DNA from 4 places in the Mesocryomonas fontinalis genome. Region 1 is predicted to be linked to each of the others. Evidence: predicted binding sites of a transcription regulator. Region 1 holds the regulator's gene; each other region holds the start of a gene.
What was found. The regulator LexA, encoded in region 1, represses DNA repair genes until DNA is damaged. The targets are predictions, from matches to a motif close to TGTTCNNNNTGTGTTCNG.
Positions count from the first base shown of each region.

Region 2: the regulator LexA is predicted to act here: its motif matches at 848-865, upstream of ACZL02_RS18170 (DNA recombination protein RmuC).
Region 3: the regulator LexA is predicted to act here: its motif matches at 859-876, upstream of dinB (DNA polymerase IV).
Region 4: the regulator LexA is predicted to act here: its motif matches at 1,052-1,069, upstream of ACZL02_RS17350 (putative DNA modification/repair radical SAM protein).

Region 1 is NZ_JBUZWG020000002.1:92,250-94,452, reverse strand. Features, by position in the region: gene ACZL02_RS05610 (molybdopterin molybdotransferase MoeA) at 1-700, shown strand, start outside; gene lexA (transcriptional repressor LexA) at 775-1,494, shown strand.
Region 2 is NZ_JBUZWG020000007.1:268,288-270,490, reverse strand. Features, by position in the region: gene ACZL02_RS18170 (DNA recombination protein RmuC) at 1-814, opposite strand, end outside; gene def (peptide deformylase) at 958-1,467, shown strand; gene fmt (methionyl-tRNA formyltransferase) at 1,558-2,203, shown strand, end outside.
Region 3 is NZ_JBUZWG020000010.1:54,022-56,224, reverse strand. Features, by position in the region: gene ACZL02_RS21100 (ImuA family protein) at 49-810, opposite strand; gene dinB (DNA polymerase IV) at 1,115-2,164, shown strand.
Region 4 is NZ_JBUZWG020000007.1:79,244-81,446, reverse strand. Features, by position in the region: gene ACZL02_RS17360 (autotransporter assembly complex protein TamA) at 1-87, opposite strand, end outside; gene ACZL02_RS17355 (BA14K family protein) at 403-876, opposite strand; gene ACZL02_RS17350 (putative DNA modification/repair radical SAM protein) at 1,083-2,203, shown strand, end outside.

The DNA of each region.
Region 1 (2,203 bases):
CGTGCTGCGCCGTCCGCGCGTGGCGATCCTTGCCACCGGCGACGAGCTGGTCATGCCCGGCGAGCCGGTCGGGCCCTCGCAGATCGTCGCCTCCAACACTTTCGGGGTCGCCGCCATGGTCGAGGCCGCCGGCGGCGAGGCGCTCGACTACGGCATTACGCCAGACGACGAGGCCGTCATCGGCGGCTTGCTCGACCGCGCCGTGACGGACGCCGTCGACATCTTCGTCACTATCGGCGGCGCCTCGGTCGGCGACCACGACCTCGTCGGCAAGGTGTTCGCCGCCCGCGGCGTCGCGCTCGACTTCTGGAAGGTCGCGATGCGGCCGGGCAAGCCGCTGATGGCCGGCCGCATCGGCCGCACCCGGCTGATCGGCCTCCCCGGCAACCCCGCCTCCTCGATGGTTGCCGCCACGCTGTTCCTGAAGCCGCTGGTCCACGCCCTCAGCGGCGCCCCGGCGAGCCCGCTCTACCGCGAGGCGATCCTCGGCACCGACATGCCGGCGAACGACCAGCGCGCCGACTTCATCCGGGCGACGCTCGGCGAATCGCAGGCGGTGGTGCCGATCGTCACGCCTTTCGGGCGCCAGGATTCGTCGCTGCTGTCGGTCTATGCCCGCGCCGATGTGCTGCTCCTGCGCGAACCCCATGCGCCGCCGGCCAAATCCGGCGATTCCTGCCGCTACATCGCGCTCGACTAAGCTTCCGGCCCTTGCAGAACACAACTAGAACAGATAGCTTTGTTCAGGTTTTGTTTTAACAAGGATCGCCGGAAATGCTGACGCGCAAGCAGCACGATCTCCTGATGTTCATCCATGGGAGATTGCAGGAATTGGGCGTGCCGCCGTCCTTCGACGAGATGAAGGATGCGCTGGATCTGCGCTCGAAATCCGGCATCCACCGGCTGATCACGGCGCTGGAAGAGCGCGGTTTCATCCGCCGGCTGCCAAACCGGGCCAGGGCGCTGGAAGTCCTGAAGCTGCCGGATTCGGTCGCGCCGGCCAAGGCGAAGAGCGTCGACGCCGAGCCGGCCACGGCCCGCCGCGAGCCCAGCTCCGAGACGTCCGTCGACCCCTTGCCCAAGCGCATTCGCCCGGCCGCCAACGACAGCGAACCGGTCGGAATCCCGCTGATGGGCCGCATCGCCGCCGGTGTGCCGATCTCGGCGATCCAGCAGAGCGGCAGCCAGATCTTCGTGCCGCCGGACATGCTCGGCGGCGGCGAGCATTACGCGCTGGAGGTGAAGGGCGATTCGATGATCGAGGCCGGCATCCTCGACGGCGACACCGTCGTCATCCGCCGGGGCGATACCGCGCAAGGCGGCGAGATCGTCGTGGCGCTGGTCGACGACGAGGAGGCAACCCTCAAGCGCTTCCGCCGCCGCGGCGACACCATCTCGCTCGAGGCCGCCAACCCCGCCTACGAGACCCGCAGCTTCGGCTCCGATCGCATCAAGGTCCAGGGCAAGCTCGTCGGCCTGATCCGCAAGTACTGACAAGGCCGGCGCAGGCTCTCCAGCCGCGTTGCAGGGCACCCGCCCGCAATCCCCGCGCCGCCCCCTCATCCCGCTGCCGCGACCTTCTCCCCGCAGGGGAGAAGACGCCAACCGCCCCTCTCAGTATCGAGCGCTGGCAGCGCGCAAGCCGCCACGCCAAAGCCGCCTCCTTCGCCCCTCCGGGGAGAAGTGGCCGGCAGGCCGATGAGGGGGGCGCGAACGCCCGCCCATGGCAGCATCCACCACGCCCTCCGCCTGTGCCGCCCCCTCATCCCGCTGCCGCGACCTTCTCCCCGCAGGGGAGAAGGCGCCAATCGCCCCCACAGTATCAAGCGCCAGCAGCGCTCCTGCCGCGACGCGAAAGCCGCCTCCTTCGCCCCTCCGGGGAGAAGTGGCCGGCAGGCCGATGAGGGGGCCGCGAACGCCCGCCCATCGCAACATCCACCGCGCCCTCCTCCGCCGCCGCCCCCTCATCCCGCTGCCGCGACCTTCTCTCCGCAGGGGAGAAGAAGCCAACCGCCCCTCTCAGTATCGAGCGCCGGCAGCGTCCCTGCCGCCACGCCAAAGCCGCCTTCTTCGCCCCTCCGGGGAGAAGTGGCCGGCAGGCCGATAAGGGGAGCGCGAACGCCCGCCCGCGGCAGCATCCTCTGCGCCCTCCGCCGGTGCCGCCCCTCATCCCGCTGCCGCGACCTTCTCCCCCGAGGGGAGA
Region 2 (2,203 bases), on a different contig from region 1:
GTTCGCCGAAAATCGACTCCGAGGGCACGAACAGGAAGGCGGTGTCCTGCGTTTCGCCGGGGATCAGGTACTTCTCCGAGATCGCCTTCACGTGCACGTCCATGTCGCGGCGCAGGCGCTGGGCCGAGAACAGGCGGTGCGCCTCGTCTTCCGCCTCGCGAAAGGCCGACCAGGCTTCCATTGGAAACTTCGCGTCGATGGCGAGCGAGGGCGCGCCGTTCGGCATCGAGATCAGGCAGTCCGGCCGCTTGCCGTTGGACAGCGTCGCCTGGAAGGTGAAGGCGCCGAGCGGCAGGCCGTCGGCGACGATCGCCTCCATCCGCCCCTGGCCGAAGGCGCCGCGGGTCTGCTTGTTGCTGAGGATGTCCTGCAGCCGCACCACCTCCCCGGCAAGGTCCGAGATCCGCCCTTGCGCCCGGTCGATCATCGCCAGCCGCTCGGCCAGCGCCGAGAGGCTCTCCTTGGTCTCCTTGGTGGTGTCGAGGATCGACTGGCCGACCCGGTTCGACATGCCGTCGAGCCTTTCTGCGAGGGTTCGCGCCATGTCGGCCTGCCGCTCGCCGAAGATCTCCGCCATGGTCTGCATCCGCCCGGTGACCTCGGCCTGCGAGCGCAGGATGGAGTCGAGCCGGTCGGAGGAATCAAGCGACAAGGCCTCCATCTCGCGCCGCAGCTGGCTGCGGCCGGCAAGGAGCATCAGGACGGCGAGCGACAGGACGAGGCAGAGCCCGGCAAGCGACGCCGTGCCGACGCCGACCACATGGCCGGACAGGACGAGCAGCGGTGCATCGAAGGCGTCGAGGACGGAGGTCATGCCTCAGCTGTAGCGCGGAAGGCGCGGATTGAGAAGATCAAAACAAGAACGCACTGGCCGGAAGGCAAGCGGCGGGGCGTTGCGGCCCGGTGCCTGCGGCGCGCCGGATTGACCGTAACGCCGGCAGGCATTACGTCAGCGCGATGACGATCAAGCCCCTCATCATCCTGCCCGATCCGGTCCTGCGCCAGGTCTCCCGCCCGGTCGAGACCGTCGATGCCGCGCTGCGCGCGCTCGCCGACGACATGCTGGAGACGATGTACGATGCGCCCGGCATCGGCCTCGCCGCGATCCAGATCGGCGAGCCCTTGCGCATGCTGACCATCGATCTGTCCGGCGAGGACGAGGAAAAAGCGCCGCGGGTGTTCCTGAATCCCGAGATCCTGTCCTCGTCAGACGAGCGGTCGACCTACGAGGAAGGCTGCCTGTCGATCCCCGAATACTATGCCGAGGTCGAGCGGCCGGCGACGGTCGTGGTTCGCTATCTCGGCCTCGACGGCAAGCTGCACGAGGAGGAGGCGAGCGGCCTTCTTGCAACATGCTTGCAGCACGAACTCGACCACCTCAACGGCGTGCTGTTCATCGACCACATCTCCAAGCTGAAGCGCGAGATGGTGGTGAAGAAGTTTACGAAGTTGGCGCGGCGGGGGTAGCGTTCCCTCGGGATGACGAGCCTTTGAGGCCTGCGCGGCACCAGCGCCACCAGTTCACCCGTCGTCGACAAACCCGGAGACCACCCCATCATGCCGCTGACTGTCGTCTTCATGGGCACGCCGGTCTTTTCGGTGCCGACGCTCACCGCCCTGTCGGACGCCGGGCATCGGATTGCCGCCGTCTACACTCAGCCGCCGCGTGCCGCCGGGCGCCGGGGGCTGACGCTGACGCCGTCGCCGGTGCAGGTCGAGGCCGAGCGGCTGGGGCTGCCGGTGCGATCGCCGCTGTCGCTGAAGGATCCGGCGGAGATCGCCGCGCTGAAGGACCTGAACGCCGACATCGCGGTCGTCGTCGCCTACGGCCTGCTGCTGCCGCAGGCGGCGCTCGACGCTCCGAAGCGTGGCTGCCTCAACGGCCACGCCTCGCTGCTGCCGCGCTGGCGCGGGGCCGCGCCGATCCAGCGGGCGATCGAGGCGGGCGACCGGGCGACCGGCATGATGGTGATGCGGATGGAGGCTGGGCTCGATACCGGCCCGGTGGCGATCACCGAGGAGATCACGATCGGCGACACCGAGACCGCGGGCGAGCTGCACGACCGGTTGTCGGCGGTGTCGGCCGCGGCGATGGTCGAGGCGCTGGCAAGGCTCGAGGCGGGCACGCTGAGCTTCGAGGACCAGGATGCGATGGCCGAGCGTACCGGCCGGCAGATGGTCTACGCCCGCAAGATCGACAAGG
Region 3 (2,203 bases), on a different contig from region 1:
GTGACAACGCGTCGATTACCTTCCCGACCCACCAGCACCAGCGGCACGTCAGCCGCGAGCGCGGCGTCGGGCGATTTCCGACGGAGCCGATCGGTCGGCCATCTTGGAAGGAACAGCGAGACGACCCTTGCCATCGCAAGCCTCCACTTCGAAATCGGCACTCTCGCCCGCACGGCATCGGATGAGTTCAAGAAGCCAGCGGCTGCGCCCGATGCCGGGTACGGGGAGAGCCGCCGACGGCATGGCGGAGACCCGCCAACGCGTGACCGACGCGGTCGGCTGGCCGAAGTCCGCGGCCTCCGTCTGTCGTCGCCATCGGCGGACGGCGAGCGCCAAAGTCCCCGATCCTTCGGCAGCAAGCTGCAGACGGCGCGATGCCGTCATCGAAAGCCGCGCGACCTCAGCCACCACCGCACCCAGCCCTCCGTGCCGCAGTCCGTCCTCAAAGCAGGCGAGCAAGGTCTTTTCGTCACCGGCCTCGACATAAATGACCCGCCCCGGAGCAAGGCCCGCCTGTGCGAAAGCCGGGGCGAACAGGTCTTGGCGCGTCACGCACCAAAGAATCTTGCCCTTCGTGCGCGCAGCGATGCCCGCAGCGAACAAAGCTGCGGCAGCGCCGTCCACCGCTCCGTTGCCGCCACCTGCCACCTCATGAAGAGCACCAAGGGCAAGCCCGCCACCGGGAAGTCGCTCGTCGATCTCGGCGACGCCGAAAGGAAGCGATTTCTTCGCCCGTGCAGCACCGCCTTCGAGGCGCTGAATGCGTTCTCGGAGTTCGTTGAGGACAGGAGATGCGTTCGAATTCGACATCTGGATATGAACAGACCTATCTTCCGTAAGCAGCACGTCCTGCGTATATGTTCCTGTTCTGTTCCGTATCTGTCGGAGAGTCAACGGGACTCACACGCCCGTCCACCGAGTCTGCCCCACCTGTGGATAGAGGACTACGCATCACCGAGGTCTGGAGCTTGGTACTGCCATGGCAAGAACCGAAAAGTCTTCCGATGGTCAGAACGAAGACGACGATGAGGCGGCGCCGATCTTGCAAAGGGACCTGCCTGACACGTCCACAGTCGGGTCGCGCACCCGACAACGAAAAATCATCCACGTCGACATGGACGCCTTCTACGCCTCCGTCGAGCAGAGGGACGACCCATCGCTGCGCGGCCGACCTGTTGCCGTTGGTGGATCTGCGGAGCGCGGCGTAGTCGCGGCCGCAAGTTACGAGGCACGTGTCTTTGGCGTCCGTTCGGCCATGCCTTCAGTCACGGCGAAGCGGCGGTGTCCGGAACTGGTGTTCGTCAAGCCGCGGTTCGAGGTCTACAAGGCGATCTCCGCCGAAATCCGGGCGGTCTTCGCCGAACACACAGACATCATCGAGCCGCTTTCACTGGACGAGGCCTATCTTGACGTAACGGAGAACAAGCAGGGCATGGCATCTGCCACCGAGATTGCCGAGGCGATCCGTCGACGCATCCGCGAGGTCACGGGCCTGACCGCCTCGGCCGGAGTGTCCTACAACAAATTTTTGGCAAAGCTGGCCTCCGACCATCGCAAGCCCGACGGGCTGTTCGTGGTGACGCCGGCGATGGGCGAGTCCTTCGTCGGGGACTTGCCCGTTGGCCGCTTCCATGGCATCGGCCCAGCAACTGCGAAAAAAATGGAAGTGCTCGGTATCCAGAAGGGACGCGACCTCAAAGCGCAGCCGCTGGCCTTCCTGCAGGAGCGCTTCGGCAAGATCGGCCCCTACTACTTCGGCATCTCACGCGGAATCGACGAGCGTCCAGTGCGAGCCAATCGCATCCGCAAGTCGGTAGGCGCCGAGAACACGTTCGACCGGGATCTGTACGACAAGGATGCGATGCGGGATGCGCTTCAACCAATCATCGACAAGGTTTGGCGGCACTGCGAGGCCACGGGGACGCGCGGCCGAACCGTTATGCTGAAGGTCAAGTATGCAGACTTCCGGCAGATCACGCGGCGCCTTTCTGCGACCGCGGCTGTTGCAGACCATGCGGATCTGAAAGGCAGGGCAATCCGGCTGCTTGACGAGCTTTCTCCGGATCCGCGTGGTGTCAGGCTGCTTGGCGTGACGCTTTCGGCGCTATCGAACGGATCAACCCGTACCGCCTTCGAAGCCACCCAATTCGCACTACCGTTCTGACGGTCGCGATGGGCGATTGCACGACGGCAGTTGAAGCAA
Region 4 (2,203 bases), on a different contig from region 1:
GCCGAGCGCCAGGACCAGCGCCCGCGGTGCCCGACGGCCGGCAGCACAGAGCTTTCGCGAGGGAAAAGGCAGCTTCGGAAAGATCAAACGCACCTCGGACCTGTCACCGTCAACGCGCTTCGGGGAAGGCGACCGACGGAACCAGGCCGCGCCGATCCCCCGATGACGCCGGGTCTAACAAGCCGATAAAACATTAAATAACAACACATCTCGCTGGGGTGAGCCTGACCATCACGTGATCCCCGCCATTCTGCTGCCGGCTGTTGTGGGGCGGTCACAGCGATGGAGGGGAGAGGCGGCAGGCCGTTGCGCCCATTGCCTCCAACGCGAAAGCGCCCGGTTCGAGATCGAACCGGGCGCCCGTCGAAAGAAGGGTTTTTCAGCCCTCAGAGCTGGAGCTGATTAAAGCCGGCACTGGTGGGCACGGCCGTCATTACCGATGAAGGTGTTCAAGCGGGCGTCATAGGTGCGGTAGCGTGCCGCGCAGGCATCGACCCGGTTGTAGCCGCCGCGATAGACCGGCGCCGGGCGGTAGGCGCGGTTCACCGGGCCCTCGTTGACGATATAGCCACCCCGGCCGTAGTAGCCGTTGTCGTAGGCCCTCGGTGCAGCAAGCGCGCCGCCGATGAGAGCGCCAACACCAAGGCCAACTGCGCCTGCAGCCAGAGCGTCACCGTGCCCGCGGTGATGATAGCGGCGACCACCATCATAGCCGCGGTAGTAGCGGCGCCCGCCATCGTAGTAGCCGCGATGGCCGCCATCGTAATAGCCCCGGTGGTGGCGGTAGTAGCCGTCCGCCGATGCGGTGGTCGCCGTTGCAAGAGTGCCGGTCACCAGCATCGCGACCGTGCCGAGCGCTGCGAAGAAAGTCTTCATGGCTTGCCTCAAAATTGGGATGGCGGACAAAACCGCAATGAAAGCTAGATGGAGTTGAATGCGCGCGATGGCGCCAAGGTTCCGCCGAGACCTCAGGCGCCGCTCGTGCGACCGGCCTGAGCCTTAATCGCTATCGATCTCGCAAATGCGGGGCTCGCACGCAGAAGTCACTGGCACGAACGAAGCGGGAACGCTACATCCCTGCAATGGCCGCACCGACCCTCATGCAAAAACTCGCCATCCTCAGCGACGCCGCGAAATACGACGCGTCCTGCGCCTCGAGCGGCACCACCAAGCGTGACAGCGCCAAGTCCGGCGGCATCGGCTCGACCGAGGGGCACGGCATCTGCCACGCCTACGCTCCGGACGGCCGCTGCATCTCGTTGCTCAAGATCCTGATGACGAACTTCTGCGTCTATGACTGCATCTACTGCGTCAACCGCTCGTCCTCGAACGTCGCCCGCGCCCGCTTCAGCGTCGACGAGGTGGTGAAGCTGACGATGGAGTTCTACAAGCGCAACTACATCGAGGGCCTGTTCCTCTCCTCCGGTATCATCAAGAACTCCGACCACACGATGGAGCAGATGGTGGAGATCGCCCGCAAGCTGCGGATGGTCGAGAACTTCGCCGGCTACATCCACCTCAAGACCATTCCGGACGCCGCGCCGCATCTGATCGAGCAGGCCGGGCTGTTCGCCGACCGCCTGTCGATCAACATCGAGCTGCCGACCGATCTCTCGCTGTCGGCGCTGGCGCCGGAGAAGGACGCGCGCGACATCCGCCGCTCGATGGGGCACCTGCGCGCCAAGATCGAGGAGCACAAGGGCGAGAAGAAGGACCGGGCCAAGCCGAAGAAGTTCTCGCCTTCCGGCCAGTCGACGCAGATGATCATCGGCGCCGACGCCTCCGACGACAACGACGTCCTGTCGCGCTCGGAGAATCTCTACGGCTCCTACCAGCTGAAGCGCGTCTACTACTCCGCCTTCTCGCCGATCCCCGACGCCTCCAGCCGCCTGCCGCTGTCGCGCCCGCCGCTGGTGCGCGAGCACCGTCTCTACCAGGCCGACTGGCTGATGCGCTTCTACGGCTTCGGTCGCGACGAGATCGTGTCGGGCGGCGAGGGCGGCATGCTGGATCTCGCCATCGATCCGAAGCTCGCCTGGGCGCTGAAGCACCGCGCGCGCTTCCCCGTCGACGTCAACCGCGCCGACCGCGAGATGTTGCTGCGGGTGCCCGGCCTCGGGACCAAGGCGGTGGCGCGCATCCTGACGACCCGGCGGCATCGCACGCTGCGGCTCGACGACGTCGCCAAGCTCTGTCAGTCGAT